DNA from 2 places in the Kosakonia beeri genome. Region 1 is predicted to be linked to the other one. Evidence: predicted binding sites of a transcription regulator. Region 1 holds the regulator's gene; the other holds the start of a gene.
What was found. Region 1 encodes PhoB, which activates phosphate uptake and scavenging genes when phosphate is short. Its sites were predicted from a motif close to CTGTCATAAAACTGNCNNAT; they were not measured.
Positions count from the first base shown of each region.

Region 2: a site for PhoB is predicted at 5,316-5,335, ahead of uvrB (excinuclease ABC subunit UvrB). Genes of this name have one in related genera too.

Region 1 covers NZ_CM135106.1:3,799,424-3,815,654, forward strand. Annotated here, with positions in the region: gene ACUY4S_RS18005 (DUF2339 domain-containing protein) at 1-530, opposite strand, end outside; gene malZ (maltodextrin glucosidase) at 586-2,403, opposite strand; gene proY (proline-specific permease ProY) at 2,997-4,349, opposite strand; gene brnQ (branched-chain amino acid transporter carrier protein BrnQ) at 4,434-5,753, opposite strand; gene phoR (phosphate regulon sensor histidine kinase PhoR) at 6,162-7,460, opposite strand; gene phoB (phosphate response regulator transcription factor PhoB) at 7,482-8,171, opposite strand; gene sbcD (exonuclease subunit SbcD) at 8,370-9,572, shown strand; gene sbcC (exonuclease subunit SbcC) at 9,569-12,715, shown strand; gene mak (fructokinase) at 12,786-13,694, opposite strand; gene rdgC (recombination-associated protein RdgC) at 13,794-14,705, shown strand; gene ppnP (pyrimidine/purine nucleoside phosphorylase) at 14,806-15,090, opposite strand; gene ACUY4S_RS18060 (AroM family protein) at 15,176-15,853, opposite strand; gene yaiA (protein YaiA) at 16,069-16,231, opposite strand, start outside.
Region 2 covers NZ_CM135106.1:3,329,557-3,345,787, reverse strand. Annotated here, with positions in the region: gene bioA (adenosylmethionine--8-amino-7-oxononanoate transaminase) at 1-423, opposite strand, end outside; gene bioB (biotin synthase BioB) at 510-1,550, shown strand; gene bioF (8-amino-7-oxononanoate synthase) at 1,547-2,701, shown strand; gene bioC (malonyl-ACP O-methyltransferase BioC) at 2,688-3,437, shown strand; gene bioD (dethiobiotin synthase) at 3,430-4,152, shown strand; gene ACUY4S_RS15835 (ABC transporter ATP-binding protein) at 4,094-4,816, opposite strand; gene uvrB (excinuclease ABC subunit UvrB) at 5,567-7,588, shown strand; gene pmrB (two-component system sensor histidine kinase PmrB) at 7,790-8,869, opposite strand; gene pmrA (two-component system response regulator PmrA) at 8,869-9,543, opposite strand; gene eptA (phosphoethanolamine transferase EptA) at 9,540-11,177, opposite strand; gene yvcK (uridine diphosphate-N-acetylglucosamine-binding protein YvcK) at 11,289-12,197, opposite strand; molybdenum cofactor riboswitch at 12,425-12,560, shown strand; gene moaA (GTP 3',8-cyclase MoaA) at 12,548-13,537, shown strand; gene moaB (molybdenum cofactor biosynthesis protein B) at 13,557-14,069, shown strand; gene moaC (cyclic pyranopterin monophosphate synthase MoaC) at 14,073-14,558, shown strand; gene moaD (molybdopterin synthase sulfur carrier subunit) at 14,551-14,796, shown strand; gene moaE (molybdopterin synthase catalytic subunit MoaE) at 14,798-15,250, shown strand; gene ACUY4S_RS15780 (Bax inhibitor-1/YccA family protein) at 15,310-16,017, shown strand; gene ACUY4S_RS15775 (Bax inhibitor-1 family protein) at 16,093-16,231, shown strand, end outside.

The sequences.
Region 1 (16,231 bases):
ATCGCCACCACGGCAACCGCAACCAGGCGCAGCTCCAGTGGGAATAACGCATACTCAACGGTGTAGCGCAGCAGGAATGAGAGGCCGATAAACAGCAGCACAATCCCCAATTTGGCCAGCGGATTGCCCTGCATAAACCAACGTGCCAGCGTGGTGACCACACCCCAGGAGTCATTTTCGGCCTGTTGCGGCGCTGGCAATACAGGGGCTTCTACCGCCCCAGGCACAGGTGCTTTGCGGCCCCACGGGTTTTCCGCAGGCAAAGCGTCCGGCACAACGGCAACGGGTTCGTGTTCGGGGGGATCATCAATAATGGCAGGTTCGGCAACGACCGGCGGCGGTTCTACGGCAAGTGATGCCGGTTCCGCCGCGACCGTCAGCCGCTGTTCGAGCACAACCAGCCGCTGGCGCAGCCGGGTGAGTTCATCCTGGGTTGCCACGCTGCGACGCCAGGCGGTAATGGCTACAATCGGCACTACCACCAGCGCAAATAACAGCACTAACACACCGAAAACTACAAGACCATCCATGTACTTCGCCTTCGCTAAAGGGGAGACGTTAACGCCTCCCTTCTCGCGTTTCGGCTCAGGAGGCAGACCAGACAGAAGCGCTAATCGCAGATAGCGTCAGCACGTCATCCTGTAGCGTACCTGTACCTTCTTTTAGCCGCCAGTTTTTCCCTCTGAGCAGCGGTGAATCTTCCAGCACCACTTCACAGGCTTCACCACGGTTAATCACGACCAGCACGCGTTGTTGTTGATAAACACGCACAAATACCAGCACATCCTCCTGCGCATATACCACCTCGCAGCCGCCATAACGCAGCGCCTGGCTGCGCGAACGCAGCTTCGCCATACGCTGATAAAGCGCCAGCAACCGGCCATCCTGACATGTCTTATCCCAGGGGAAGGGTTTACGGCAGAATGGATCATTGGCCCCATCCAGCCCTACTTCATCACCGTAATAGATGCAGGGGGTGCCCGGCCAGCAGAACAACCACACCACCGCCAGCGGCAAACGAGCAATATCGTTGCCCAGTACCGTTTTAAAACGCGGCGTATCGTGGCTGTCGAGTTGGTTAAACATGCGTATTTGCTGCTGATGCGACAGCCCGGCGCGGTAATTATCCATCCACGCTGCACAGGTTTGCGCATCGATTTTTTGCGGATCGTAAGCGATGTCGGTTCTGGCCAAAAACGCCCACACCGGCAGCGTAAAACCACGGTAATTCATCGCTGCATCTTCAGCATCCGTCTGGAGCCACTGACGTGCATCACCAAAGTGCTCACCTACCACGTAAGCCTGCGGCTGTGTCTCTTTGGCGGCGCGGGTAATGCCAGCAACATGGTGAAGGTTATTACGCGCACCGCCCGCCTCGCCAAGCATATGCACCACATCCAGCCGCCAGCCGTCCATATTCCACGGCGCTTTAAGCCAGTGACGAACAATACTGTCTTCCCCCTGGTATATTTCCTCGACCAGTGACGCGGCGCGATAGTCCAGTTTCGGCAGGCTCGGATACCCCAGCCAGTCGCGGGCGAGCCCTTCATCATCAAAGCTGAACCAGCTCCGCCAGGGCGAGTCCGGATTATGGCAGGCACCGCCCGTGCCTCGATTATGCCGATCAAACCAGGCATGTGAGTCGCCACAGTGGTTAAACACGCCATCGAGGATCAGGCGCATGCCTGCCGCTTGCGTAGCATGACGCAGACGCAACAGCGCCGGATCGCCGCCAAAACGGGGATCAACATGGCGATAATCTTCGGTATCGTATTTATGCACGCTGGGCGCGACGAACACCGGGTTGAGGTACAACGCAGTGACGCCCAGTTTTTTCAGGTACGGCAGTTTTTCGCTGATACCGTCAAGATCGCCGCCGTAAAATGTCGATCCCCCGGCTTCTCCGGTCAGCGGATCGTCCCAGTCGCGCATCACGGTCATCCGCCCCGCGGCATGGTGGTACCAGGCTTCATCCTGTTGGGTTGCGCGTGCCTGACTGCGGGCAAAACGATCGGGGAAGATCTGATAAAACACCTGATCCGCCACCCATTCCGGCCCACCATCGGGGGCATCTATCGCGAACTGCTCCAGTCTGGCAGGGGGAAAACGGCTAAAGCCCTGCGGCGTAAACCAAAGCTGTTTGTCTTCCCACAGCAGTTTAAAGCTGTAGCGGCGACGTGGCTGCCCGCTGCTGATATCAATGGCAGCCCGCCAGAGCGTCTCGCCGCCGGGGCCGGGTTTACGTGCGCGATGCATTGCCAGTGGGATCTCTTCGTTATCAACCTCCACCCGCAGCATCACGCGTGACGGCAGCGACACGCCGCTGAGCCAGAGGGTCACCCTCAACTGATCTTTGTCCTGCTTCACAAATGGCGCAACCGGCAGGTGCCATGCATTCAACATCGACTATCCCCTTCGTTCAAAATGACGCCACTTTTTCATAACCGCCTGCGCCTCACCTCCTTCTTTCGCTTTTTTTCCGGGGGGGAGAGACGGGGCGCAGAGGCGATCTTGCGGGATATTCACCGGGTATATAGGTGAGTTTTTCCGCGCCCGCTTCGTGCTCATGCCCGAAATCGCCCGACGGAGAGATTTTTATACTGATCAAAACTATAGCCTGAGAAGAGAGCCGCCAAGAGCAAACCGGAAAGTCGGGTCTTCATCGCACGCTCCCAGCCAAGGATTAACACGCTCAGACAGTATTTTGTGGCGCATCAATTTTGGCCGCAAGAGACGACAGAATCCTTATTGGCAGAGCACGCACCCCGCATTCGTGGCGCGTGCCCCGTACCGCAAAAGGCATCAGCGTCGGCGCTGGAAACGTTCAGCGGTTTGGGTGTCAGCGTTGAGGCTATCGCTCTGGCACGTAGCCAGGTTACAGGAGGGAAATCGCGGGGTACCGGGCTGGATGAGTGCGAGAAAGAACCGCAAGCCCGCGTACAATGTGCGATGGCATCCTGCCCGCTGGCGCAGTGCCTTGCGGGCAGTCTCCATGCTTATGCTTTACGGCGTTTAAGTACCCAGCCAATCAGCAGCAGCACAATCCATGCAAAACCGACATACAGCGAGATGCGGGTTTCCGGGTGCCAGCCAATCAGGGCGATGATGAACACCAGGAACAGCAGCCCGGCGACCGTGGTAGCGACGCCACCCGGTACTTTAAATTTCAGCGCCTTGATTTCATCGGCTGACAGACGACGGCGGAAGCCAATTTGCGACAGTAAAATCATGATCCACACCCATACGGTGGCGAAGGTCGCCAGCGACGCAATCACCAGGAAAACATTTTCCGGCATGATGTAGTTGAGATACACCGCAAACAGCAATGCGACGGTCATGACCATTACCGTTACCCACGGAATGCCGCGACGCGAGGTCTTAGCAAACATCTTCGGCGCGCTGCCCTGCTCCGCCATACCGTGCAGCATGCGGCCAACGCCAAACACATCGCTGTTAATCGCGGAGAGCGAGGCGGTCAACACCACAAAGTTGAGGATACCGGCAGCAAAAGTGATGCCCATATGCTGGAAGGTCAGGACAAACGGGCTACCGTCTGTGCCCACCTGATTCCACGGATAAATCGACATGATCACAAACAGCGTACCAACATAAAACACCAGGATACGCATCGGTACTGAGTTGATGGCGCGCGGGATCGATTTCTCCGGATCTTTCGCTTCCCCGGCGGTGATACCAATAATTTCGATACCGCCATAAGCGAACATTACCATCTGCAACGCCATCACCGTGCCCAGCCAGCCGTTACTGAAGAAGCCGCCATGACTCCACAAGTTACTGATGCCAGTCGGCTGCCCGCCGTTACCAATACCCCAAATAATGATGCCGAAACCGGCAACGATCATGATGATAATGGTGGCGACTTTAAAGAACGAGAACCAGAACTCCAGTTCACCGAACACTTTCACACTCATCAGGTTAATGGCGCAAATAATCAGCACCACGCTCAATACCCAAATCCAGTGCGGCACCGTCGGGAACCAGACGCCCATATAAATGCCAAATGCGGTAACATCGGCAATCGCGACAATCAGGATCTCAAAACAGTACGTCCAGCCGGTGATATACCCGGCGAGCGGGCCAAGGTTTTCCTGGGCATAGCGGGAGAAGGAACTGGCGGAAGGGTTATGCACCGACATTTCGCCCAACGCGCGCATAATGATGTACGCGGCGACGCCACCAATAATGTAGGCCAGCAATACACTTGGCCCCGCCATTTTGATGGCATCTGCAGAGCCGTAAAACAGGCCGGTGCCGATTGCCGAACCCAGCGCCATAAAGCGAATGTGGCGGGTGCTTAGCCCACGCTTCAGCTTATTCGTACTTTCCATCGTTTCCACTGCCATTATTCAACACAAAAATAAAAAACCACGGAGCACGACACCCCGTGGTTAAACAAGCCGTGTTTGCCGCTGTTAATGCGCGCTGGAGGTCACTTGTCGCCCCGCTGCGCGATCCCAGATTGCCGCCAGAACCACCATCACCAGGCTTGGCATCAACCAGGCCAGTCCCTGCTCCGCCAGCGGTAAACGCTGCGTCCAGGCGGGGAGGTGTTCTGCAAAGGCAGAGGCTTTCACGCCGTCAAGGATACCAAAAAGCAGACTAATGAACATAGCCGGTGCGATAACGCGGGTGGAACTGTTCCAGAAGGAGCGGGTAAAGCTCAGTACCACCAGCACGATGCACGGCGGGTAGATCATCGTCAGCACCGGAATCGAAATCTGGATCAGATGGCTCAGTCCGAGGTTGGAAACCGCCATCGAGAAGATACCCAAGATAAATACCAGCGTACGGTAGGAGAGCGGCAGATACTGGGCAAAGAACTCTGCACAGGCACAGGTCAGGCCAACCGCCGTCACCAGACAGGCAATAAAAATCAGTGCGGCCAGCAGGAAACTGCCCGCGCCACCAAAGGTATGCTGAACATAGGCATGCAGGATCGCCGCGCCGTTAGCAGACTGTTCCACCAGCGTTGAGCTGTGAGAACCGAGACGGAACAGCGCCAGATAGAGCAGCGTCAGGCCAACACCCGCCATCAGCCCAGCCCAGACCGTGTAACGGGTCAGCAGGCGTGCTTCGGTAACACCGCGAGAACGCGCGGCGTTGACAATCACGATACCGAACACCATGGCACCGAGGGTGTCCATCGTCAGGTAACCATTCACGAAACCATTCGAAAACGGTGCAGTCTGGTAGGCTTCCAGCGCGTGGCTGATCGGGCCGGCAGGCCAGACAATAGCAGCGATGGCGAGGATCGTCAGGGCAATAATTTTCAGCGGCGCCAGGAAGTTACCCACCGTATCCAGCAGTTTACCCGGGTAGAGCGACACCAGGATCACCAGCGCAAAATAGATGATGCTGTAAATCAGCAGCGGCATTGCGCCTTCACCGGTCAGCGGTGCGATCCCGACTTCAAAAGAGACTGTTGCAGTACGCGGAGTCGCAAACAACGGCCCCACCGCCAGATAGCACACCGTCGCCAGCAGTACGCCCGCCACTTTGCCAATCGGGGTGCTCAGGCTGTCTACGCCACCACCCACTTTCGCCAGCGCGACCACGGTAAGGACGGGCAGGCCAACGGCGGTGATCAGAAAGCCTATGGCTGCTGTCCAGACGTGTTCACCCGCCTGTAAGCCGACCATCGGTGGAAAAATGATGTTACCTGCGCCTACGAAGAGGGCAAAAGTCATAAAGCCCAGAGCAACAATGTCTCGTGGTTTTAAGTGATGGGTCATATTTTGTTACTGCCTGTGGATGTGGTGTCGTAAAAATGATGTTTTTTTCGCCTTTCCCTACCGAACAATACAACGTCTATATCGCTGAAAGTCAGCGGGAAATGCTTTATGCATTACGTAGCGGAGAATAGTTTTTCGATTTACCACGCAAATACAGTCGGTATAACGATGTACGGGGCGCAATTTAAACGCTTATAACGTTTAAAGGCAAGGTGGGATCGCAAAACCAGATGCATCTACTACAACGGGAATTCTTACCAGTGAATAATTCCAATTATAAGAAAAACACATGGCTGATCATGCGAACAAAAAAGCAGCATGCGTACAAAATACGTTTCAGGATGGAGACAAGGTACGTATGAGCGGTCTGTTTTCACAGACCGCTGGAAAGATAAGCTGACAGCGAGCTCAGGAAGCGGCTTTTTTGGCAACCAGGCGTTCCGGAAGAACAAAACTGAAGCGGGTACCTTTACCTGGCTGACTGACAATATCGAGACGGCTTTCGTGGTGGTTTACCGCATGCTTCACAATCGCCAGCCCCAGGCCACTGCCACCGGTTTGCCGGGATCGGGCTTTGTCCACCCGGTAAAAACGTTCGGTGAGACGCGGAATATGCTCAGCGGCAATGCCCGGCCCGTTATCTTCGACGCTGAACTCCGCCCCCTGCGCCAGGTGACGCCAGCTCACGATAATATGTGTCCCTGCCGGGGTATGGTTGACAGCGTTATACACCAGATTGGAAATGGCGCTGCGGAGTTGCTCTTCATTGCCGAGCACTTTGAGACTGCTGTCGACATCAAAATCAAAGGTGTGCTTTTGCTGACTGAGGGTTTGCGCCTCGCGCTCCACGACCCGCAGCATCATCGGCACATCAATGGTTTCGTTGGGCGGCAATGTCGGCGCCGCTTCAATCTTCGACAGCGTGAGTAGCTGGCGCACCAGACCTTCCATGCGCGAGGTCTGTTCCCGCATGGTATGCAGCGCTTTTTCCCGTGGCGCGCCTTCAAGCGTCTGCTCTTGCATCATCTCCAGGTAGCCCTGCAACACGGTCAACGGCGTACGTAGCTCATGGCTGACATTGGCAAAAAAGTTGCGCCGCGCCCCTTCCAGTTGATGCATTTGTGTCACATCGCGCGCCACCAGCAACAAATGCTCTTCCGTGTAGGGCATCACGCGGATCTCGAGATGGCGACCGTTGTTAAGCACCAGGTGCAAAGGCCGGGTAAACTCTTTTTTCTTCAGGTATTGGGTGAATTCGGGGTAACGCAGCAGGTTAAGGATGTTCTGCCCGCTATCATCTGGCCAGCGCAGCCCCAGCACTTGTTGCGCAAGACCGTTGCACCAGAAAATAGCGCCTTCCTGCGTGGTGAGGATCACCGCATCCGGAAGGGATTCCGCCCCGCTGCGAAAGCGCTTGATCAGGCTACCCAGTTCACGGCGACGCTTTTTGTTGCGCATCTGCATCTGGTGCAACCCATACAAAAGAGGCTCCCAGCTTCCTGTGCCGGGCGGCGGGGTCATACTTTTATCAACCCATAGCCACCAGGAGAGGCGCAATAAATTCCAGAAATGCCAGATCAGTAACCCGGTTACCGCGGCGAGTAAAAACCAGGGCAGATAACCGAACATGACGCCGAGTATTAAGGCGGGGATACAACAAAGGAGGAGCTCCAGCACCAGCCTTTTCCATGACAGCCGTTCCAGCACGCGTCACACTCCTGTCAAATTTCAGAAACGGGTCGAAAAACGGTATCCCGTGCCGCGCACTGTTTGCACCATACGATCGTGACCACTGTGTTCCAGCGCTTTGCGCAGTCGGCGAATATGCACGTCCACCGTACGGTCTTCCACATACACATTGGTTCCCCAAACATGATTCAGCAACTGCTCGCGGCTGTAAACACGTTCCGGGTGAGTCATAAAGAAGTGTAAGAGTTTAAACTCTGTCGGGCCCATATCCAGTGGATTTTCACCGGTCATTACGCGGTGAGACGAGGGATCGAGGCTCAGCCCCTGCATTTCGATGACCTCTTCCACCGCCATCGGCGAAATGCGGCGCATGACAGCCTTGATACGCGCCACCAGCTCTTTTGGCGAGAAAGGTTTGGTAATATAGTCGTCCGCTCCGGTTTCCAGGCCGCGAACGCGATCCTCTTCTTCACCACGCGCCGTCAGCATCATTACCGGAATGTCACGGGTCATGGCTTCACGTTTCAGATGTTTAATAAACTGAATGCCTGAACCACCTGGCAACATCCAGTCCAGCAAAACGAGATCGGGCCAGGGTTCATTCAGTTGATTCACCGCGCTGTCATAATCTTCAGCTTCTACTGGTTGAAAGCCATTTTGCTCGAGCACAAAGCAAACCATTTCACGGATGGGTGCTTCGTCTTCTACGACCAGAATTCGTCTCGCCATAATTTGCCCTGTTTTATTTAAGTCGTCAGTATATATAGCGGCGCCATTATGCGTCAGTTTTATGACAGATTTATGAATAACATGACCGTCAGATGACCCTCTTCAGCACGCGATGACAATCCCTGTTTTTATTCGGATATGTCCCTCATCTGCTTAATGTTTATAATCTGATTTACGTTTTTTCGCCACGGAACCGCTATGCGCATAATTCACACCTCTGACTGGCATCTGGGACAGAACTTTTACAGTAAAAGCCGTGCCGCCGAACACGACGCTTTTCTCGACTGGTTGCTGGAAAACGCCGAAAGCCACCAGGCAGATGCGATCATTGTGGCTGGCGACATCTTTGATACCGGTTCACCGCCGAGCTATGCCCGCGAGTTATATAACCGTTTTGTGGTTAAACTCCAGCGCACCGGCTGCCAGTTAGTGGTGCTGGCCGGCAACCATGACTCCGTGGCCACGCTCAATGAATCGAAAGAGATTCTGGCCTATTTGAAAACGACCGTAGTAGCCAGCGCCGGGGCGGCACCTTTTCTGCTCCACCGCCGTAATGGCGAGCCCGGAGCCGTGTTTTGCCCGGTGCCGTTTCTGCGTCCGCGCGACATTGTCCTGAGTCAGGCGGGTCTGTCCGGCCTGCAAAAACAGCAACATCTGCTCGCGGCTATCACTGACTATTATCAACAGCAGTACCGTGACGCCTGCACTCTGCGTGGCGATAGCGCGCTGCCTGTTATCGCCAGCGGCCATTTGACCACCGTTGGTGCCAGCAAAAGTGACGCGGTACGTGATATTTATATCGGCACGCTGGATGCCTTTCCGGCGCAGAATTTCCCCCCTGTTGACTATATGGCACTTGGTCATATCCACCGGGCGCAAAAAATTGGCGGTGAGGAGCACATTCGTTACTGCGGCTCACCGATCCCGCTCAGTTTTGATGAAACCGGTAAAAGCAAAAGCGTTAACCTTGTGAGCTTTGCCGGGGGGAAACTGGCCGAAGTGACCACGCTTAATGTTCCCACCACACAGGAACTGGCAGTGATCAAAGGTGATTTCGCCGCCATCTGCCAGCAACTGGAACAGTGGCGCGATGCCCCTGCCGACAAACCGGTCTGGCTGGACATCGAAATCGAAAGCCATGACTACCTGGCGGATGTGCAACGCAAAATCCAGCAGGTGACCGAAGCCCTTCCCGTGGAAGTCCTGTTAGTTCGCCGCAGCCGTGAACATCGCGAGCGCATACTTGCTGGCGAGCTGCGGGAAACGCTCAATGAATTAAAAGTCGAAGAGGTTTTTGCCCGCCGCCTGGCGCATGAAGAGCTCGACGAAACGCAAAGCGTGCGTTTACAGGCCTTGTTCAGTGAGGCATTGCAGGCGCTGGATGAGGAGAAAGAGGCATGAAAATTCTCAGTTTGCGACTAAAAAACCTGAATTCATTGAAAGGTGAATGGAAGATCGACTTTAGTGAAGAGCCCTTCGCGAGTAACGGTCTGTTCGCCATCACTGGCGCAACAGGCGCGGGTAAAACCACCCTCCTCGACGCCATCTGCCTTGCGCTTTACCACGAAACACCTCGCCTCAGCACCTTATCGCAGTCACAAAACGATCTGATGACCCGGGACACTGCCGAATGCCTGGCAGAGGTGGAGTTTGAAGTCAAAGGCGTGGCGTATCGCGCTTTCTGGAGCCAGAGTCGCGCCAGAGGTTTAGCCGAAGGCAACCTGCAGGCACCGCGCGTTGAGCTGGCAATGTGCGCCAGCGGCAAAATTCTGGCCGATAAAGTCAAAGACAAACTGGAACTGACCGCCTCACTCACCGGGCTGGATTACGGCCGCTTTACCCGTTCGATGCTGCTATCTCAGGGGCAATTTGCCGCCTTCCTGAACGCCAAACCGCGGGAGCGCGCCGAATTGCTGGAGGAGCTGACCGGCACCGAAATCTACGGGCAAATTTCCGCCATGGTGTTTGAGAAACATAAAGCGGCGAAAATCCGGCTGGAAAAATTACAGGCGCAGGCCGAAAGTGTCGCACTGTTGGACGATGCCCAGCGCCAGCAGCTTGAACAAAGTTTGCAGGCACTTACTGACCAGGAACACCACCTGCTGGCTGACCTGAGCATTCGCCAGGCGCAGGCGAACTGGCTGAACCGGAACGCTGAATTGCGCGACGCTCAGGACCGGGCGCAGGCCGCCTTAGTGCAGGCCCGTCAGGCCCAGGCAAGCGCGCAACCCCAACTGGCAGCGCTAGAACGCGCACAGCCGGCTCAGCAGCTGCGCCCCTTATGGGAGCGCCTTGAAGAACAGCGTAAAACGTTGCGTCGCACCGGTCAGCAGAGTGACGAAGTAAATACTCGCTTACATAACAGCCTGACACAGCGCGCCCGTATTCGCTTCAGCGCCGCGCAGCAACTCGCCACCTTACAGCGTTCCCAAAAAACGCTGGATAGCTGGCTGGCTGAACATGCCCGTTACCAACAGTGGCACAACGAGCTGACCGGCTGGCGGGTGCTATTTAATCAACTGGAAGAAGAAAAAAAACAGTGGCTAAACCTGCAACAACGCATTCAGAGCCATGAATCCAGGCTGAAGACACTGCCAGTCTCAACGCTGGCGCTCAGCATGGAAGAAACCGCCCAGGCCATGCAACGGTGCGCGCAGCAGCGCCCGCAGCGTCAGCAGTTAATCGCCCTGCATGCCCGTTTTGCGCCGCTACGTAAACAGCTAAGTCTTCGCCAGCAGAGCCTGGTCGATCTGAAAAACGAGCAGGAGAAGCTCACTCTCGAGCTGGCACGCAAGCGCGAACTGTATAAAGAAAAAAATCAGTTGCTGGTGGATGTCACCACCATTGTCGAGCTGGAAAACCGCATTAAAGATCTCGAAAGCGAGCGTGCCCGCCTGCAACCCGGCCACCCTTGCCCGCTCTGTGGCGCGACGGAACACCCGGCGGTGGCGCACTATCAAACCCTCGAACCCGGCGTGAACCAGGCGCGACGCAATACGCTGGATCTGGAAGTCCGCCAGGTAAAAGAAGAGGGTGTTGCGCTAAGCGAAAGGCTGAAAGGCCTGGGCGAACGTTACGAGAAAGATGAGCGCGAAGCCAGAGCCTTACAGCAGGAAGAACAGACCCTGCTGCAGTCGTGGGCCAGCGCCTGCGCCGCACTGAATGTGACGCTGGAACCGCACCGGGAGCTGACCAGTTGGCAAAGCGCGCAGGATGCCTACGAGCATCAGCTTTATTTGTTGAATCAGCACCAGACGTTGCAGCAGCAAATTCATGAACTGCGCCAGCAGGGTGAACATTATCAACAGGCGGTTGTCAGCCGCCGTGCCAGCCTGGCCTCAGCCTTGCAACCGCTCGAACTCAGCCTGCCAGAGGAAGGTGAAGAGCACGCCTGGCTGGCGGCGCGGGCGCAGGAAGCGGAGCAGTGGCAACAGCAGCAGCAACAACTGGCTTCGTTGCGCGAAAGCATGGCGCAGCTAACGCCTGTGATTGAAACGCTGCCGGCCGACGATGCTCTTGCGGACGGGCAAACCACTGCGCTGGAAGGCTGGCGTCAGATCCATAACGATTGTGTGTCGTTACAGAGCCAGTGGCAAACGCTGCAGCAGCAACTGGCGCAGGAAAGTGCCACAGAAAATGCGCTGGAAAAACAGTTCGCCAGCGCGCTGAAAAACAGTGTCTTTGCGGATACGGAAGCGTTTCTTGCCGCACTGCTTGACGACGGCGAACGTCAGCGCCTTGAGCAACTGCGCCAGAAACTGGACAGCGACTGCCAGCAAAAACAGGCGCTGGCTGTCAGTGCCGAACAGGCAGTGGCCGCGCACCAGGCGCAGCCGCCTGCCGGAATGGCAAAAGAGATCACCGCCGAAAGCGCCACGCAGGCGCTGGCAAGCGCCAACCACCAGTTGCGTGAAAACACGACCCAGCAGGGTGCATTGCGCCAGCAGCTGAAACAGGATATCGCTAACCGCCAGCGCCAACAGGCGGTGCTGCTGGAGATTGAGCAGGCCACCGTGTGCTGCGACGACTGGGGCCAGTTAAATGCGCTGATTGGCTCGAAAGAAGGCGATAAATTCCGTAAGTTTGCCCAAGGGCTGACGCTGGATAATCTGGTATGGCTGGCCAACAACCAGCTCACTCGTCTGCATGGCCGCTATCTGCTAAAACGCAAAGCCAGCGAGGCGCTGGAACTGGAAGTGGTCGATACCTGGCAGGCCGATGCGGTTCGCGATACGCGCACCCTCTCCGGCGGCGAAAGCTTCCTGGTAAGTCTGGCGCTGGCACTGGCGCTGTCCGATCTGGTGAGTCATAAAACTCGCATTGATTCGCTGTTCCTCGACGAGGGATTCGGCACACTGGATAGCGAAACGCTGGACACCGCGCTGGATGCGCTGGACGCGTTAAATGCTACCGGCAAAACCATTGGCGTGATCAGCCATGTCGAAGCGATGAAAGAGCGCATTCCGGTGCAGATCAAAGTGAAGAAGATCAACGGGCTGGGTTACAGCAAACTGGACAGTAAATTCGCGGTATCTCAGGGCTGATAAACGAAGCGCCACCCTGCATTGTGCCGGGTGGCGCTTCTTACTCGAACGATATTCACATAACGCAGTATTACTCGCCGTGCGGCCACAGCCAGGCCGCGCCGCGCACGCCGCTCGAATCCCCGTGCAGCGCTTTGCGGATCGGGGTTTCACATTCACCGCCAAATACCCAGTTTCGCACCAGTCCGGGCACGGTCTGGTACAAACGGTCCACATTACTCATCCCACCACCGAGCACAATAACATCCGGATCAAGAATATTGATCACATGCGCCAGCGACTTGGCAAGCCGCAACTCGTAACGGCCTAACGCCAGTTCGGCTACGGGATCCTGCGCCTCGGCCAGCCGGATGATCTCGCTGCCTTTTAACAGCTGCCCGCCAAGGCGATGATAATCGGTGGCGAACCCTGTTCCGGAGATAAACGTCTCAATACATCCCTGCTTACCGCAGTAACAGGCGACCTCAGCACGGTAGTGCAGTTCGTCATCGTCCATCCACGGCAGCGGATTGTGCCCCCACTCTCCCGCCGTGCCGTTGCCGCCAATGTGCACCTGTCCATTGATGGCAATGCCGGAACCACAGCCGGTGCCGATGATCACCGCAAACACGGTTTGCGCACCGGCCGCCGCACCATCTACCGCTTCAGATACCGCCAGGCAGTTGGCATCATTTGCCAGCCGCACTTCACGGTTCAGACGCTGGCTTAAATCTTTATCGAACGGCTTACCGTTCAGCCACGTGGAGTTTGCGTTTTTGACCACGCCAGTATACGGCGAAATCGAGCCGGGAATGCCCATCCCCACCGTTCCAGTCTGGCCTGTCTCTTTCTCTGTTAAATCCACCATCGAAGCAATCAGCTCTATGGTTTGCAGATAATCACGCGGCGTAGGCTGACGGTGACGAAACAACGCCTCGCCATTCTCGCCCAGTGCGATGATCTCTGTTTTTGTCCCACCTAAATCGATACCGATACGCACATCAAACTCCTCATAGTGGACCACGCATTAGCAATGCAACGAAGCCGACAATTCGCTATCATGCCCGCTGCATTTAACGACAAGGCCGTGGAAAAAATCATGCTGTGGTTCAAAAATTTAATGGTATACCGTCTCAGCCGCGATGTAGCGCTGCGTGCGGAAGAGATGGAAAAACAGCTTGCCCCACTATCGTTTACTCCTTGCGGTAGTCAGGATATGGCGAAAACCGGCTGGGTTCCACCGATGGGTTCACACAGCGATGCGCTGACCCATACCGCCAACGGGCAGATTATTATTTGCGCCCGCAAAGAAGAAAAAATTCTGCCGACGCCGGTAGTCAAACAAGCGCTGGAAGCGAAAATCTCCCGTCTCGAAGCGGAACAGGGCCGAAAGCTGAAAAAAACCGAAAAAGATTCCCTGAAAGACGAAGTGCTGCATTCTCTGCTGCCGCGCGCGTTCAGCCGCTTCAGCCAGACCATGATGTGGATCGACACCGTAAATGGCCTCATTATGGTGGATTGTGCCAGTGCCAAAAAAGCGGAAGACACGCTGGCGCTGCTGCGCAAGAGCCTTGGTTCGCTGCCGGTGGTTCCGCTGGCGATGGAAAACCCCATTGAGCTGACCCTGACCGAGTGGGTGCGCTCCGGCACCGTGGCGCAGGGCTTCCAGCTACTGGACGAAGCCGAACTGAAAGCGATGCTGGAAGATGGCGGCGTGATCCGCGCTAAAAAGCAGGATTTGGTGAGCGACGAAATCGCAGTCCATATTGAAGCGGGCAAAGTGGTCACTAAACTGGCCCTCGACTGGCAGCAACGTATTCAGTTCCTGATGTGCGACGACGGCTCCGTTAAGCGGTTGAAGTTCTCCGACGAATTGCGCGATCAGAACGAAGATATTGACAGAGAAGATTACGCTCAGCGTTTTGATGCCGATTTTATTCTGATGACCGGCGAGCTGGCGGCGTTGATCCAAAACCTGGTAGAAGGTTTGGGCGGCGAAGCACAGCGCTAATTTCGTGCCCCTGACGAGGCCTGATACGCAACGCGTCATCAGGCCGTTTTTGCCGGATGGCGGTAAACGCTTCCTCCGGTCAGATTCGGTTTAGCGGCCTTTACAGATAGCGGCAGAGATAAGCGCTGGGCTCAGCGACCTGCAAATGGAACTCACTCTGACCTGGCACGTTGAACACTTCACCCGCCGAGTACGTTTTCCACTCCGTTTCACCCGGTAGCAAAACGTTCAGCGCCCCGCTGACGACCGTCATCTCTTCTGGCTGCGCCGTCCCAAAGGTGTACTCCCCTTCAAGCATCACGCCTACGCTGGCACGGCCAGTGCTACTGCTGGTAAAACCAATGGATTTCACTTTACCGGAGAAGTACTCATTACTTTGAAGCATGAACGGGCCCTTTTAAAAATGTATGAAAAAACAATATAGAGGCCGCTGTTTGCTTCTGTCACGCGAAATTGCACGGGACTGTGGACTAGACCAGCAGTTCCGACGCGAGGCGCGCGGCAAGGACATTAGACAATAAAACCGGAACATCCAGCGCTTTCTGGAGTAAATCACGGTGATGCTGATGGAATCCGAGACAATCAAGCATTAACACATCGGCCCCCTGGGCCAGCAAAGACTGCCCCGCACCGATCAGCTCGCTCTCCGTAGCCAGAAAGGGATGCGCCAGCGCATAGTAGGGTTCGTTTTCCAGAACCTGCCATTTACGCCGTTGCTGCGCCATTAATTCCGGGATAGGAACGATCACACCCACCTGGTGCCCATCGACAATTGATGCCACCAGCGGTGGGATAATACGCTGCGGTTCGATGAGAATGGCGTTACGCGCCACCAGCCCGCGAATGTCGGCGGTGCTCATCAGTAAAATCACATCGTAACCCTGATTATCCAGCACTTCGATAACGCTTTGCAGGTCGCGCTCCACTTTTTCGCGCGACACCATGCCCAGTGAATCATCCTGCAAACGCGTCGGGATAGCACTCTCCCCGGCTTCTACACGGTATTCGCGGCGGACTTCATCAGGGTCCATCTTCCCCAGCAAACTGATATGGGTAATCTGCTGTTCGGGCACATGCTCCGCGAGGAGCGGTAAGGTCTCTTCTACCGGCACCACACCAATGGTGAGGATCGCCAAAGTCGCACTCATTTCTGCTTTCCGCCTTTCATTAATGCTTACTTTTTGCGTTAACCACTACCCGGTATGAGCCATGATGCGTAGGGAAAACGAGCCACCTTTGTGTTCAAGTACACTCCAGTAACATGCAAATATAACAACTGAGGGGCATCCATCCAGCCCCAAAATGTGAGGTAAGTCCGTTTCTGCACTCTTCAGGAAATGATCCTGTCGGAGGACGCTATGACTTAGCTTTTATCCGGATCTTCATAGCGCTTTTTCGCGTCCAGCGCTTCCTGCTCGGTGGGATGTTCGCTAATTAATGAATCAGGCTTCGGGTGATCAGCACGTAACTGATACCAGGTCTCTGTCTGACCCGCACCTTTTTCAACGGCGACAACACGGGCTTCA
Region 2 (16,231 bases), 470 kb from region 1:
GCGGAAGGTCAGGAAACGTTGCCGTGCTTCGCCTTTCGCCTGCCAGTATTGCAGCGCCATTTTCATTGCCACTTCCACCGCGACGGAGCCGGAGTCCGCCAGAAAGACGCACTCCAGCGCCGCCGGGGTCATGGCTACCAGTTTGCGGCACAACGCGACCGCAGGCTCGTGGGTAATTCCCCCGAACATCACATGGGACATGGCATCAATTTGCGTTTTCATTGCGGCATTAATGGCAGGGTGCCCGTAGCCGTGGATCGCTGCCCACCAGGAGGACATGCCATCCACCAGTCGCTCGCCGCCCGCCAGTTGCAGTTCGCATCCCTGTGCCGATTGCACCGGGTAAACGGGCAGGGGCGCGGTCATGGAAGTGTAAGGGTGCCAGATATGGCGCTGGTCAAAGGCTAAATCGTCCGGGGTCATAATCGACTTGTAAACCAAATTAAAAAGTTTTAGGTTTACAAGTCTACACCGAATAATGAATTAACAACACCTTTTGGAGACGCCCGATGGCTCACCACGCACGCTGGACAATGTCGCAGGTTACCGCTTTGTTCGAAAAACCGTTACTGGAACTGCTGTTTGAAGCGCAGCAGATCCACCGCCAACATTTCGATCCACGCCAGGTCCAGGTCAGCACACTGCTGTCGATTAAAACCGGTGCCTGCCCGGAAGATTGCAAATACTGCCCGCAGAGCGCGCGCTACAAAACCGGTCTGGAAACGGAACGGCTAATGGAAGTGGAACAGGTGCTGGAATCGGCCCGCCAGGCAAAACAAGCCGGCTCCACCCGTTTCTGCATGGGCGCGGCCTGGAAAAACCCGCAGGACAGGGATATGCCCTACCTCGAAAAGATGGTCGAAGGGGTCAAAGCCATGGGGCTGGAAGCCTGCATGACTCTCGGTACGCTGAATGAAAGTCAGGCGCAGCGTCTGGCGCACGCCGGGCTGGATTATTACAACCATAATCTCGACACCTCCCCGGAATTTTACGGCAACATCATTACCACCCGCACTTACCAGGAACGTCTCGATACGCTGGAGAAAGTGCGTGGCGCCGGGATCAAAGTCTGCTCGGGTGGCATTGTCGGACTGGGCGAAACGGTCACCGATCGTGCGGGCCTGTTGCTGCAATTGGCTAATCTGCCGACGCCGCCGGAAAGTGTGCCGATCAATATGTTGGTGAAGGTGAAGGGCACGCCACTGGCGGAGAATGAGGATGTCGATGCATTCGACTTTATTCGCACTATTGCTGTGGCCCGTATCATGATGCCTTCCTCTTACGTTCGTCTCTCTGCTGGTCGCGAGCAGATGAACGAACAAACCCAGGCGATGTGCTTTATGGCCGGGGCCAACTCGATTTTTTACGGCTGCAAACTGCTCACCACCCCCAACCCGGAAGAAGATAACGATCTGCAGTTGTTCCGCAAGCTGGGGCTGAATCCACAACAGACTGCGGTTCTCAGCGGCGATAATGAGCAACAACAGCAGATAGAAGCCCAACTGTTGCATGCCGATACTGACCAGTATTACAACGCGGCTGCCCTGTGAACTGGCAGCAACGCATCGACAACGCGCTGAGCGAACGCCGCGCGGCAGAGGCTCTGCGCACCCGGCATGTCGTGTGCCAGGGGGCCGGCCGCTGGCTGACGATAGGCGATCGCCGCTATTGCAACTTTTCCAGTAATGATTACCTGGGGTTAAGCCAGCACCCGTTCGTTGTCCGCGCCTGGCAACAAGGTGCCGAACAGTTCGGTGTCGGCAGTGGCGGTTCTGGCCATGTCTCCGGCCACACGGTGGCGCATCAGGCATTAGAAAATGAACTGGCGGACTGGCTGGGGTACCCGCGTGCGCTGCTTTTTATCTCGGGGTTTTCGGCTAACCAGGCGGTGATTGCGGCGTTAACGGCGAAAGAGGATCGCATTGTGGCCGACAAGCTCAGTCACGCCTCGCTGCTGGAAGCGGCCAGCCACAGCCCGGCGCAGCTGCGGCGTTTTGCCCATAACGACGTCCGGCAACTGGCCTCGTTGCTGGCAAAACCGCTCTCTGGTCAGCAACTGGTGGTCACTGAAGGCATTTTCAGTATGGATGGCGATAGCGCCCCCCTGTGTGCAATCAGTGAGACTGTGCAGCAAACGCAGGCGTGGTTGATGGTGGATGATGCGCATGGCATTGGTGTGGTGGGAGAGCAGGGACGCGGAAGTTGCCATCAACAGGGCATCAAGCCCGATGTGCTGATTGTTACCTTTGGCAAAGGCGTTGGTGTGAGTGGCGCGGCGGTACTGTGCAGCGACACGGTAGCCAACTATTTGCTGCAATTCGCCCGCCATCTGATTTACAGCACTTCAATGCCGCCTGCACAGGCGCTGGCGTTGCGCGCTGCCTTGCAGGTGATCCAAAGCCCGGAAGGTGACGACCGGCGTCAACGTCTGGCGGCGCGAATCGCGCAATTCCGCCAGGGCGCTGCGCAGTTACCGTTGGCGGTAACGGGTTCACAGAGTGCCATTCAACCGTTGATCGTCGGTGAGAATGCGCGTGCGTTGCGCCTTGCCGAACGCCTGCGGCAGCAGAACTGTTGGGTGACGGCGATCCGCCCGCCTACCGTACCGCCCGGCACAGCGCGCCTGCGTTTAACCTTGACGGCGGAACATCAGGCTCAGGATATCGATCGTTTACTGGAGGTGCTGCATGGCGGTGAATAAACAGGCCGTGGCCGCCGCCTTCGGCCGGGCTGCACAGAGTTATGCCCGCCACGATGCGTTACAACGCCTGAGCGCCGATCTTCTGCTGTCGAAACTTGGCGACTACACAGCAGATAACGTGCTGGATGCCGGTTGTGGACCGGGGACAATGAGCCGTTACTGGCGCGGGCAGGGCAGTGATGTCACGGCCCTGGATCTCTCTGCCAGCATGCTGGATGAGGCGCGTCGCCAGTACAGCGCGCAGCAGTATGTGACGGGCGATATCGAAGCACTGCCCTTTGGCGATACCGCGTTTTCACTGGTATGGAGCAATCTTGCGGTGCAGTGGTGTAACGATTTGCATCAGGCGATCGCTGAATTATACCGCGTGACGCGCCCCGGCGGTCGGGTGGCGTTTACCACACTGGTGGACGATTCTCTGCCGGAGCTGAATCAGGCATGGCAGGCTATCGACAGTGCTCCGCACGCGAACCGCTTTTTAAGTCTTGCTGCGATCCAACAGGCGTTACAGGGCTGGCGTTTCGATGCCGGGACGGAGCGAATCACACTCTGGTTTGACGATGCCGCCAGCGCGCTGCGTTCGCTAAAAGGTATTGGCGCAACACATTTACATGCGGGCAGGCAACAGGGACTGACGCGCGGCAAATTGCAGCGTTTACATCTTGCCTGGCCGCAACAGCAGGGTAAATGCCCGCTGAGTTACCATCTTTTTTGGGGAGTATTAACACGTGACTGAGCGTTATTTTGTCACCGGGACGGACACTGAAGTCGGTAAAACCGTGGCAAGTTGTGCCTTGCTACAAGCGGCGAATTTACGTGGATTACGCAGCGTCGGTTATAAACCGGTAGCCTCCGGCAGCGAGATGACGGCGCAAGGGCTGCGCAATAGCGATGCGCTGGCGCTGCAGTACTACAGCAGCCTGTCACTGGCCTATGATGCCATTAACCCGTACACCTTTGCGGAGCCGACCTCACCGCATATTGTCAGTGCGGATCTCGGGCAACCCATTGAGGCATCGGTGATGTCTGCCGGGCTGCGGCGGCTGGAAATAGACGCCGAATGGCTACTGGTGGAAGGTGCCGGGGGATGGTTCACGCCGTTGTCTGAAACCCTGACCTTTGCCGACTGGGTCGCGGCGGAACAGTTGCCCGTGATCCTCGTGGTAGGGGTCAAGCTGGGCTGTATCAATCACGCCTTGCTGACGGCGCAGGCGGTGCAGCAGGCGGGATTAACGCTGGCCGGCTGGATAGCCAACGATGTGGTCGAGCCGGGCAGGCGCCATGCGGAGTATATGGCAACGCTTCGGCGGATGATCCCGGCACCGTTGATTGGCGAAATCCCGTGGTTTGCCCATGCAGCGGAAAGGGAAAACACAGGCCACTTTCTTGATCTCAGTGTCCTGCGCCCGGCGTCATCCAGTGCGAAAGCATCTGGTCATCCAACTGTTTGATATCCCCCCCGGCGACACTGCGCCCGCGGTGCAGCAGGCAGAAGCGATCGGCGACACGGCGAATAAACGAAAGCTGCTGCTCCGCCAGTAAGACGGTCATGCCGAAGTCCTGGTTGAGGCGCACAATCAGGTTGCCCAGTTTATGCACAAATGCCTGGCCGAGCCCACGCGTCGGTTCGTCCAGGATCAGCAGGCGCGGGTGGGTCACCAGCGCCCGCGCCAGTGCCAGTTGATGCTGGTTATCTTCTGATAATGCCGCGCCGCGCTCTTTTCGTAGCGCATAGAGCTCCGGGAACAGATCGTAAATATCCTGGCTTACGGCGCTGCGTGGCTCACCGCCCGCCAGCATCGCAATGTGCAGATTCTCTTCGATGGTCAACTGTGAAAATATCCGTTTGTCTTGCGGCACATACCCCATGCCGATGGCGCACCGGTGTTCCGCCTGCAGGCTAAGCAGATTACAGGGCGGCGCGCCAGCTTCCTGCCAGATCATGCTGCCACTCTCCACGGGGAGATAACCGGTGATGCAGTTGATGAGGGTGGTTTTGCCCATACCTGGCAACCCAATCACCGAGGTGCAGACGCCTGGGGTTAAATCGAGGTCGATGTTCCACAATGTATGCTGGTTACCGTAATACTGGTTAATTGCACGTAAGCTCAACATGGCCTGTTCCTTATCTCGGTCGGGTGACACTCAAACTCTGCAAAAGGCTTGCCAGAACGGTATAAAGACTTTTTTTTCGGATATGGCCGATCTCGCTGGCATTTAAAACGTGATGAGGAACAATCCCAGCAAAAAATGCTGCACTTTACCGGTGCTTGTAGTGATGAGTTGTGGTGCAGAAAAACCGCAAATTGTGAGGAGGATCGTCCGGGGATCTGGCGCTTCGTTAGCTGAAAATCAGCAAAAAGAAGTGATAAAAATTTTTTAGCGACCCTGATTTGGGACGACATGGGAATTTGGCGGAAGGCGGGGTATACGGCCTGGCGGCAGTTATCCACTATTCCTGTGGATAACCTTGTGTATTAGAGTTAGAAAACGCGTGGCAAGCGAGAAGGGACGCGGCTTGCGCCTGAATTGGTGCGAAACGCGGCTTTTTGTAATTATACTTATATTTCAATGCGTTAAATAAAATCAATGCCTGTAAGAAAAGTGTCATTGGCTGCCACAAAACTTTCACTGGCTGGCTTGACAATTGTTAAAAGAGAAAATCTTCTGGGGATAACCTGCAAGACCTGGTGTTTTATCTTATCCGCGTTGAAATTTTAGCGAGGAACATACCCCAGGCGCATGCGTAGAGCACATAAAGGATTTTGCTACTGTTTTTACATACAGTATTATTTATTGGCAAATCTGCGGAGGGTGAGTAAAATGTGTTACCTGCCCGCTCATTCCTTCATCAGGTAGCCGTTCATGAGTAAACCGTTCAAACTGAATTCCGCTTTTCGCCCGTCCGGCGATCAGCCAGAAGCTATCCGTCGTCTCAAGGAAGGTCTGGAAGACGGTCTCGCCCACCAGACGCTACTTGGCGTAACCGGTTCAGGGAAGACGTTCACCATTGCGAACGTGATTGCCGATCTGCAGCGTCCCACGATGGTGCTGGCACCGAATAAAACGCTGGCCGCCCAGCTGTACGGCGAAATGAAGGAGTTTTTCCCGGATAACGCCGTCGAGTATTTTGTCTCCTACTACGACTACTATCAGCCAGAAGCCTATGTGCCCAGCTCCGACACGTTTATCGAAAAAGACGCCTCGGTAAATGAACATATCGAGCAGATGCGTCTGTCGGCAACCAAAGCCTTGCTGGAGCGGCGCGATGTAGTGGTGGTGGCATCCGTTTCTGCCATTTACGGCCTTGGCGATCCGGATCTGTACCTGAAGATGATGTTGCATTTAACCATCGGCATGATCATCGACCAGCGTTCGATTCTGCGCCGGCTGGCTGAGCTGCAATATACCCGTAACGACCAGGCTTTTCAGCGCGGCACTTTCCGCGTACGTGGCGAAGTAATCGATATTTTCCCGGCAGAATCGGACGATCTGGCGCTGCGTGTGGAGCTGTTCGACGAAGAGGTGGAACGCCTGTCGCTGTTTGATCCGCTGACCGGCCATGTGGAAGCTACCGTACAGCGTTTCACGGTCTACCCCAAAACACACTATGTGACGCCGCGTGAGCGGATAGTACAGGCGATGGAGGAGATCAAAGACGAGCTTGCCGATCGCCGTAAATCGCTGCTGGCGAATAATAAACTGCTTGAAGAACAGCGCCTTAGCCAGCGTACTCAGTTTGACCTGGAAATGATGAACGAGCTGGGTTACTGCTCCGGTATTGAAAACTACTCCCGTTATCTCTCCGGGCGTGGGCCGGGCGAACCGCCGCCGACGCTGTTTGATTATCTGCCTGCGGATGGTTTGCTGGTAATCGATGAATCGCACGTGACCATCCCGCAAATTGGCGGCATGTACCGTGGCGACCGGGCGCGCAAAGAAACGCTGGTGGAGTATGGCTTCCGTCTGCCCTCCGCGCTGGACAACCGCCCGTTGAAATTTGAGGAGTTTGAAGCGCTGGCGCCGCAATCCATCTACGTCTCGGCGACGCCGGGGAATTACGAATTGGAAAAATCTGGCGATGATGTTGTTGATCAGGTGGTGCGTCCGACCGGACTGCTCGATCCGGTGATTGAAGTGCGCCCGGTGGCAACACAGGTCGATGATCTGCTGTCGGAAATCCGTAAGCGTGTGCAAATTAACGAACGCGTACTGGTCACCACGCTGACCAAGCGTATGGCAGAAGATTTAACCGAATACCTTGAAGAGCACGGCGAGCGCGTTCGCTACCTGCACTCCGATATCGACACTGTCGAACGTATGGAAATTATCCGCGATCTGCGTCTGGGCGAGTTTGATGTGCTGGTGGGCATCAACTTACTGCGCGAAGGGCTGGATATGCCGGAAGTTTCGCTGGTGGCGATTCTGGATGCCGACAAAGAAGGGTTCCTGCGTTCTGAACGCTCGCTTATTCAGACCATTGGCCGCGCGGCGCGTAATATCAACGGTAAGGCGATCCTCTACGGCGATAAAATCACGCCATCAATGGCGAAAGCGATAGGTGAAACTGAACGTCGTCGCGAGAAACAACAGCGCTATAACGAAGAGCACGGCATTACACCGCAAGGCCTGAATAAAAAAGTAGTGGATATTCTGGCACTGGGCGAAGGGCTGGCGAAAACGCGTGCGAAAGGGCGTGGTAAATCGCGCACGCCGGCTCAGGTAGAAGCGGCTGAACTGGCGCTGACGCCGAAAGCGCTACAACAGAAAATCCACGAGCTGGAAGGGCAAATGATGCAGCATGCGCAGAATCTTGAGTTCGAAGAGGCCGCAAAAGTTCGCGATCAGTTGCATCAACTGCGCGATCTGTTCATTGCCGCTTCATAACTTGCTCTCTGTCACACTTTACGCTGATTCCGCCGGGCCAGCTTAATGTTGGCTTAATACAACACTGACAAACTGGCCTCCGGTTTACTGGAGGGCAGTGTGATGCAACAAATGCGTGTTCGTGAGTTTTTCGCTGTCGCCTTTGTCCTGGCGTTGGTGATCGGCTTCAGTCATATGTGGGTGTTAAGCTACTAAGTGCGCTTAGCGGGTGACAGGGTGGAATTTAACCCATGCCCGCACGCCTGACTGCGTTTTTCGGTTGTGCAAAAAGAATTGCGCGTCGTGTAATTGCGCAATGCGTGAAACAATACTTAATCCCAGCCCAATTCCCCCGTACCCACTATCCATCCGTACAAACGCTTTGCTCAGCTCGCCGCTGCGGCTCTCATCGATCCCCGGCCCTTCGTCTTCCACGGCCAGCACGGGCGAGGTAGCCCCTTCTATACGCACGCTGATGGTGGTCCCCGCCGGGCTGTAGCGATGGGCATTTTCCACCAGGTTTCTTAACAGCACCCGCAGCAGGGTCACATCGCCGGAAACCGGGATTGCTTGTGCATCGAGTGGGATCACCAACTGCTGTTGCCGCCCGGCGAGGATCCGTTCCAGTTCGCCCTGAATCGGCATCACCACATCTTCCAGCAGCATCACCTGCTGGTAACTCCCTGCTGAGAAGGACTGCCCCACACGGGCCAGTTGCAACAACTGGGCAATGTTTTCCGTCATCTGGTCAAGGCGCTGCACTAGCGGATCAACATTCAGGCCATTGGTTTTGGCCATTAACTCCAGGTGCAGGCGTAAACCGGCCAGCGGTGTACGCAATTCATGCGCCACATCGGCGGTAAACAGCCGCTCCCGATCCAGTGTTTGCGTCAGGCGCGAAACCAGTTCGTTAATCGCCGAAGTGACGGCCTCAACTTCACTGACGCTGTTGTTCAGGGTAATCGGCTGCAGGTTATCCGGGGTGCGCTTATCCAGTTCCTGTTGCAACTCAGAAAGCGGACTGGTGATGTTTTTGACCGCCTGCATACAAATCAGCAACGCCAGACCCACAATAAGCAGACTCGGTACCAGCAGGCTTGCGACCGCTTCACGGACTTCATGCTCGATCTGCTTGTGATTGTTGTGATTGTGCATGGCACTTTGCACCAGCAGCTGGATTTGTTCCTCGCTTTCATGCCATAGCCAGAACACGCTAATTACCTGACAAAACACCAAAATACCGCCAATGGTGAGCAGCAAGCGGCGGCGCATGCTCCAGTGCCTGAAGTCGAAAATAGCCATTACTCCGTCCGGTTCTCGTGATGCACCAGCATGTAGCCAAAACCGCGCACGGTGCGGATCCGCGATTTGCCGATTTTGTCGCGCAGATTATGAATATGCACTTCCAGCGTGTTGGTCGACGGCTCGTTATCCCAGTTGTAGATATCGTTGTAGAGGATTTCCCGGTGCACCGGGCTGTCGGCTTTTAGCATCAGGCGCGACAGCAGTGCGTATTCCTTCGGCGTTAAATCCAGTAACTGGCCGTCCAGCCAGGCCTGGCGGCGGGTAACATTCAGCGTCAGATTGCCGTGGGTGATTTCGTTATCGCCCTGATTGTTATGTCGACGCAGCAGCGCGCGAATGCGGGCGTTAAGTTCATCCAACGCAAAGGGCTTGACCAAATAGTCGTCTGCGCCGGTATCTAACCCGGCAACCCTGTCTTCCAGCGTGTCGCGTGCGGTCAGGATCAGTACCGGTAGGGTAAATTTCTCGCGACGCAGGCGGGTAAGCAGATGCAAGCCGTCTTCGTCCGGCAACCCGAGGTCCAGAACAATCAGGCTGTAATGGCCGTTCGCCAGGCACAGCGTGGCCTCATGCGCGGTGGATACACCATCGCAGGCATAGCCTTCGCTTTGCATTGCCAGAATTAACCCCTGCAACAGCAGAGCGTCGTCTTCAATTACCAGAATTTTCATTTAGCCTGCTCCCGGCATGACGTTAAGAGATCGTCCTGGGCACGGTACTCTTTCGTGCTGACACCCAGTATACCCAACATGGTAGGGAAGAGGTTGTCCTGCGAGACGTCCTGCTCCCGGGCATTTTTCTGCAAACACTGGCTGTTAATGCCGTAACGCTGCTGATAATCCTCCGACAACCACAGCAGCATCGGCACATGTTTTTGTGTTTCCGGCGCAATGGACCAGGGCAGGCCGTGCAAATAGACGCCGTTTTCACCAAGCGATTCTCCATGATCGGAGAGGTAGACCAGGCTGGTGGTAAATTTGTCCTGCTTCGATTGCAGCAGTTTAATTGCTTTATCAACAATATAGTCAACATACAGGATCGTATTATCATACGTGTTGACCAGTTGCTGCTGCGAGCAGGTCTGGATCTCATTGGTATCGCAGGTCGGTGTAAACTTGCGGAACTGCGGTGGATAACGGTTGTAGTACGTTGGCCCATGGCTGCCAATGGTATGCAGAACTATTACCCCATCGCCCTGTAATTTATCAATATAGCTGGCGAGATCGTGGAACAGGATCTCGTCCTGACACTCGCCTTCAATGCAAAGATCCGGCAAATTTAACGCGGTCATATCCTGCGTCGGCACGCGGCTACACGCCCCTTTACAGCCGCCGTCGTTCTCATTCCACAAAACGTTTATTCCCGCGCGCTGAATAATATCCAGCAACCCTTCCTGGTGCGCCGCCAGCTGATCATCGTAATGCGCGCGCGTCATTCCCGAGAACATGCACGGCACAGAAATGGCGGTGGCGGTACCGCAAGAGGCAGTATGCGGGTAATAGAACACATTATCGTGTTTTAACAACGGGTTCGTTTCGCGCGCATAACCGCCCAGCGAGAAGTTTTCTGCACGGGAGGTTTCGCCCAGTACCAGGATCGTCAGGTTTTTACGCGGCCCGTTTTGCATTTCCGGGCGCTGGCGCGCATCTTCGCCGAGTCTCATTAACGGCAAATTCGCCATGCTGTGGTGGGAATACCATGACAGTGAAGCGGCAATTGAATTAGAAGGACTGAGATCTTTCACCAGCTCTTTATTATTACGAAACAGCGAGGCGTAATCTTTATAAAACAGCAGCGCGACCAGCACGATAAGCAGCGCGGAAAGTACCACGCTGATAAGACGATAAATCACGCTGCGCAGTACCGAACGGGCGGGCTTAATCTTGATCCACCAGGCGATAGCCACAGCCAGCACGGCGGTAAACAGTAACGTCAGCACCATTTTTGTCGACAGCAGGGCAAAACTCTCCGCCGGCGTGGTGTCGAGAATATTGGTGATCATTGAACGATCGATAATGATGCCAAACGTCGAAATAAAGTATTGTGCCGCCGCGCTGACCAATACAAACAGGGTAATGAGCAACCGATCGAGGAAAATAAACGACGCCAGGGTGACGACAATATTAATGACCGCGAATGCCACCAGCGGCATGGAAAGAAATACCAGCCAGTTACGCAGTGAATCCACCGGCAGAAGCATAAACGCATGGTGATAGAAGACGCTGTTCAGTGGTAACGCGATATAGACCGCAAACAGAAAAATAAACAGCAGACGGCTTAAGGCGGGCCGACGAAAGTGAAACATAGCGAATCCGTGTCCGGCAATGAGTGTGACGGAAGGATGACAACGTTTTTTTAAGACAACCTTAAGAAATTAAGAAAGCGTCAGCGGGCGTTAAGATTACCCGCCCGTGGCTCAGCCGAGTTGCTGTACCGCTTTCTCCAGCGCTGCACGCAGCAGGTGGCGATCGTGACGATAGGGGATATCGCTGGCTTCCAGCACTTCCTGAATAATCAGCCGATCGCTCACGCCACTCGTGTCTACTTTTGGCCCAACGATGGCGGCATCGACAATTTTTCTCCCGACGTACTGCTCCATAATTGCCAGCTTATCGCCCAGTTTCAGGCTGGCGGCGGCCGGGCTTAGCTCTTTACCAAGATTGGCAATATAAACCACCGGTGCGGGCGTTCTTCGCAGCGCCTGCGCCAGCTCATCAAGCAGGAGGAGGGGCAGCAGGCTAGTGTAAAAACTGCCAGGGCCAATAATAATTAAATCCGCTTCGGCAATGGTTTGCACCGCTTCGCGGGTGGCGTGCACTTTGGGGAACAGCATGAGCTCCTGAATTGGGGCATGCAGTTGATCAATATTCACTTCGCCGTAAACCTGATGGCCTTCACTGTCGGTGGCCATTAAATCGACCGGTTGCTCTGACATCGGAATTAAAAAAGCATCCACCTTTAATAAATTACGAATTAAATTGATGGCTTCCAGCGGCCGCACACTCAGGTGATCCAACGCCTTTAACATTAAATTTCCAAGGTTATGCCCGGAAAGTTCGCCATTTCCGCTAAAACGATACTCAAACATGGCGGAAGCGACGCTGGGTTCGGTAATTAACTGATTGAGGCAGTTACGCATATCTCCCCAGGCGATACCGCCTTCGGAGCGGCGAATACGCCCGGTGGAACCACCGTTATCGGTGGTCGTCACAATCCCTGTTAGCCGTGAACCCAGTGAGGAAAGCGAAGACATTACACGCCCAAGGCCGTGCCCGCCGCCGAGAGCGACCACACGATCCAGGTCTGCAAGTGTGCGATTACGCATAATGATTCCTTATGAAGAATTACTCCGCTACGTTAGCGTAAATACCACCAAAAGACGATGCTGCGCGGAGGGTAAAATGACACATATCAAGGCAAAAACGGCATTTTCACGTACTCTGTAGCGAAAGTGCACGATCATATCGCTATGTATTGTTTTATATAACGTTGATCGTGATGGCGGAACCTCCGCGATCGCGCTACTATCGCCCTAAGCAATGTTAGCGTTACATACAATATATACACTCAAGCCTTTGCGCCTACGTCGAAAGATACGGTGTTCTGGCCGTAGCAGAAGCTGCTACCAGGGTGCAGGAAGAAATGACTGCATCTCCCGTACTTGGAAAGGTGTACATGGCCTCACAACTTACCGATGCGTTCGCGCGTAAGTTTTACTACTTGCGTTTGTCGATCACCGATGTGTGCAACTTTCGTTGCACCTACTGTTTGCCGGACGGTTACAAGCCGGGCGGCGTCAACAATAAAGGCTTTCTCAGCGTCGATGAAATTCGCCGCGTAACGCGTGCCTTCAGTGCCATGGGTACGGAAAAGGTGCGCCTGACGGGTGGTGAGCCGTCGCTGCGCCGCGATTTTACCGACATCATCGCCACCGTGCGTGAAAACAGCGCTATCCGCCAGATTGCCGTCACCACCAATGGCTATCGTCTGGCCCGTGATGTTGTGCAATGGCGCGATGCCGGCCTGACCGCCATTAACGTCAGCCTCGACAGTCTGGATGCCCGCCAGTTTCATGCCATTACCGGGCAGGATAAATTCCGCCAGGTGATGGACGGTATCGATGCCGCCTTCGCCGCAGGCTTTGCTAAGGTCAAAGTCAACACGGTGCTGATGCGCGACGTCAACCACCACCAACTCGACACCTTTCTGGCGTGGATCAAATCGCGCCCTGTCCAGCTACGCTTTATCGAATTGATGGAAACGGGCGAGGGCAGTGAACTGTTCCGCAATCATCATATTTCGGGCATGGTGCTGCGCGATCAACTGCTCCAACGCGGTTGGATCCACCAGTTGCGCCAGCGCAGCGACGGCCCGGCACAGGTTTTTTGCCATCCGGATTATGCCGGAGAGATTGGCCTGATCATGCCTTATGAAAAAGATTTCTGCGCCAGCTGTAACCGTCTGCGCGTCTCCTCCGTCGGCAAACTCCACTTGTGTCTGTTTGGCGATGGCGGTGTAGATCTGCGCGACCTGCTACAGCATGATGCACAGCAAGCAATGCTGGAACAGCGTATTGCCGCGGCGTTAACGCATAAAAAGCAGACCCACTTCCTGCACCAGGGCAATACAGGTATTACGCAAAACCTTTCATACATCGGCGGGTGATCGCCGCAAGGAGAGTAAGATGAGTCAGGTCAGCGCTGAGTTTATTCCGGTGAAATTGGCGATTTTGACAGTGTCAAACCGCCGTGGTGAAGAGGACGACACCTCGGGCCATTTGCTGCGTGATGAGGCACATGACGCCGGTCACCAGGTAGTGGATAAGGCGATTGTTAAAGAGAACCGTTATGCCATTCGCGCGCAGGTTTCCGCGTGGATTGCCCGTGATGATGTGCAGGTGGTGCTCATCACCGGCGGTACCGGCTTTACCGAGGGTGATCAGGTACCCGAAGCGTTGCTGCCGCTGTTCGACCGTGAAATCCAGGGGTTTGGTGAGCTGTTCCGTATGCTCTCTTTTGAAGAGATTGGTACATCCACTCTGCAATCTCGCGCCGTGGCGGGCATGGCCAATAACACGCTGATTTTCGCCATGCCTGGTTCGACTAAAGCCTGCCGTACCGCATGGGAAAACATTATTGCCCCGCAGCTGGATGCGCGCACGCGCCCGTGTAATTTCCATCCCCATCTTAAGAAATAAGTTATGTCACAACTGACCCATATTAATGCCAATGGCGAAGCCCACATGGTGGATGTTTCCGCCAAAGCAGAAACCGTTCGTGAAGCACGCGCCGAAGCCTTTGTCACCATGTTGCCGCAAACCTTGGCCATGATTGTCGACGGCAGCCACCACAAAGGCGACGTGTTCGCCACTGCACGTATTGCCGGGATCCAGGCAGCAAAACGCACCTGGGAACTGATCCCTCTTTGTCACCCGTTGCTGCTGAGCAAAGTCGAAGTGCTGTTGCAGGCCGAGCCGGAGCGTAACCGGGTGCGCATTGAGGCGCTTTGCCGCCTGACGGGCAAAACCGGCGTGGAAATGGAAGCGTTAACGGCGGCCTCGGTGGCGGCGTTGACCATTTACGACATGTGCAAAGCAGTGCAGAAAGATATGGTAATTGGGCCGGTGCGTTTGCTGGCAAAAAGTGGCGGTAAGTCGGGTGATTTCAGGGTTGAGAGTGATGATTAAAGTCCTGTTTTTCGCGCAGGTGCGTGAACTGGTCGGTTGCGACAGCATCGCCACTGACACCGTATTCCCCTCTGTAGAAGCGCTGCGTCAGCATCTGGCGGCGCAGGGTGACCGTTGGGCACTGGCGCTGGAAGAGGGCAAGTTGCTGGCGGCGGTGAATCAGACGCTGGTCAGTTTTGACCATCCTCTGACCCGTGGCGACGAGGTGGCGTTTTTCCCACCGGTAACCGGGGGCTGAGATGAGCGAAACCCGAATTTGTGTTGATCCCGCCGCGTTCAGTGTCGGTGACGAGTACACCTGGCTGGCCGCGCGGGACGAAGATGGCGCGGTCGTGACTTTTACCGGCAAAGTGCGTAACCATAACCTTGGCGACAGCGTCAGCGCGTTAACGCTGGAACATTATCCGGGAATGACCGAAAAATCGCTGGCAGAAATCGTCGCAGAGGCACGCAACCGTTGGCCGCTGGGGCGGGTCGCGGTCTATCACCGCGTGGGCGAACTGTGGCCTGGGGATGAGATTGTCTTTGTTGGCGTCGCCAGCGCGCACCGCAGCAGCGCCTTCGAAGCCGGTCAGTTTATTATGGATTATCTGAAGACGCGCGCACCGTTCTGGAAGCGCGAGGCCACGCCGGAAGGGGAACGCTGGGTGGAAGCACGCGACAGCGATAAACAGGCCGCGCAGCGTTGGTAATGCGTTGAGTGCGGATGTGTTACGCTTATAGGGCATTAACCTACTATTCAGGAGTGACTATGGACCGTTATCCTCGTTCTGATTCTATCGTCCAGCAGAGCCGCACCGGGCTACAAACTTATATGGCGCAGGTCTACGGCTGGATGACATGTGGCCTGCTGCTCACCGCCTTTGTGGCATGGTACGCTGCCGGAAATGAGAAAGTGATGGCGCTGGTGTTCTCCAGCCAAATTACTTTTTTCGGTCTGATTATCGCCCAGCTGGCGCTGGTGTTTGTCCTTTCGGGGCTGATTCATAAGCTGAGCGCCGGTGTCGCAACTTCGCTGTTTATGCTCTATTCAGCGCTCACCGGTCTGACGTTATCCAGCATTTTGTATATCTACACTGCCGAATCCATCGCCGCGACTTTTGTGGTCACCGCCGGTATGTTTGGTGCCATGAGCTTGTACGGTTACACCACCAAACGCGACTTAAGCGGCTTTGGCAATATGCTGTTTATGGGGCTGATTGGCATTGTGCTCGCGTCGCTGGTTAACTTCTGGTTGAAGAGTGAAGCGCTGATGTGGGCCGTGACGTACATCGGCGTCGTGATCTTTGTCGGACTGACGGCTTACGACACGCAAAAGCTGAAAAACATTGGTCAACAAATTGATCTCCGCGATCATTCTCAACTGCGTAAAACCGCCATTCTTGGCGCTTTGACGCTGTATCTCGACTTTATCAACCTGTTCCTGATGCTGCTGCGTATTTTCGGCAACCGTCGTTAACAGACCGCTTTGCGATCCCGGCAAATGCCGGGATTTTTTTGCGTTTTTTTCAGTAGCCTTTCAGGGAGGATCAGGGTGAAACTGTTTGGCTGGCTACGGCCTGCGCAGGTTGCGCCGGCACAACTCATGACCGGTGTCTGCCTGTGGCTGGCGGCGGCGATGCTCTTGAGCGCGGCAGTAGCATGGTGGGTGCTGGACGTGATGGCGATTAACG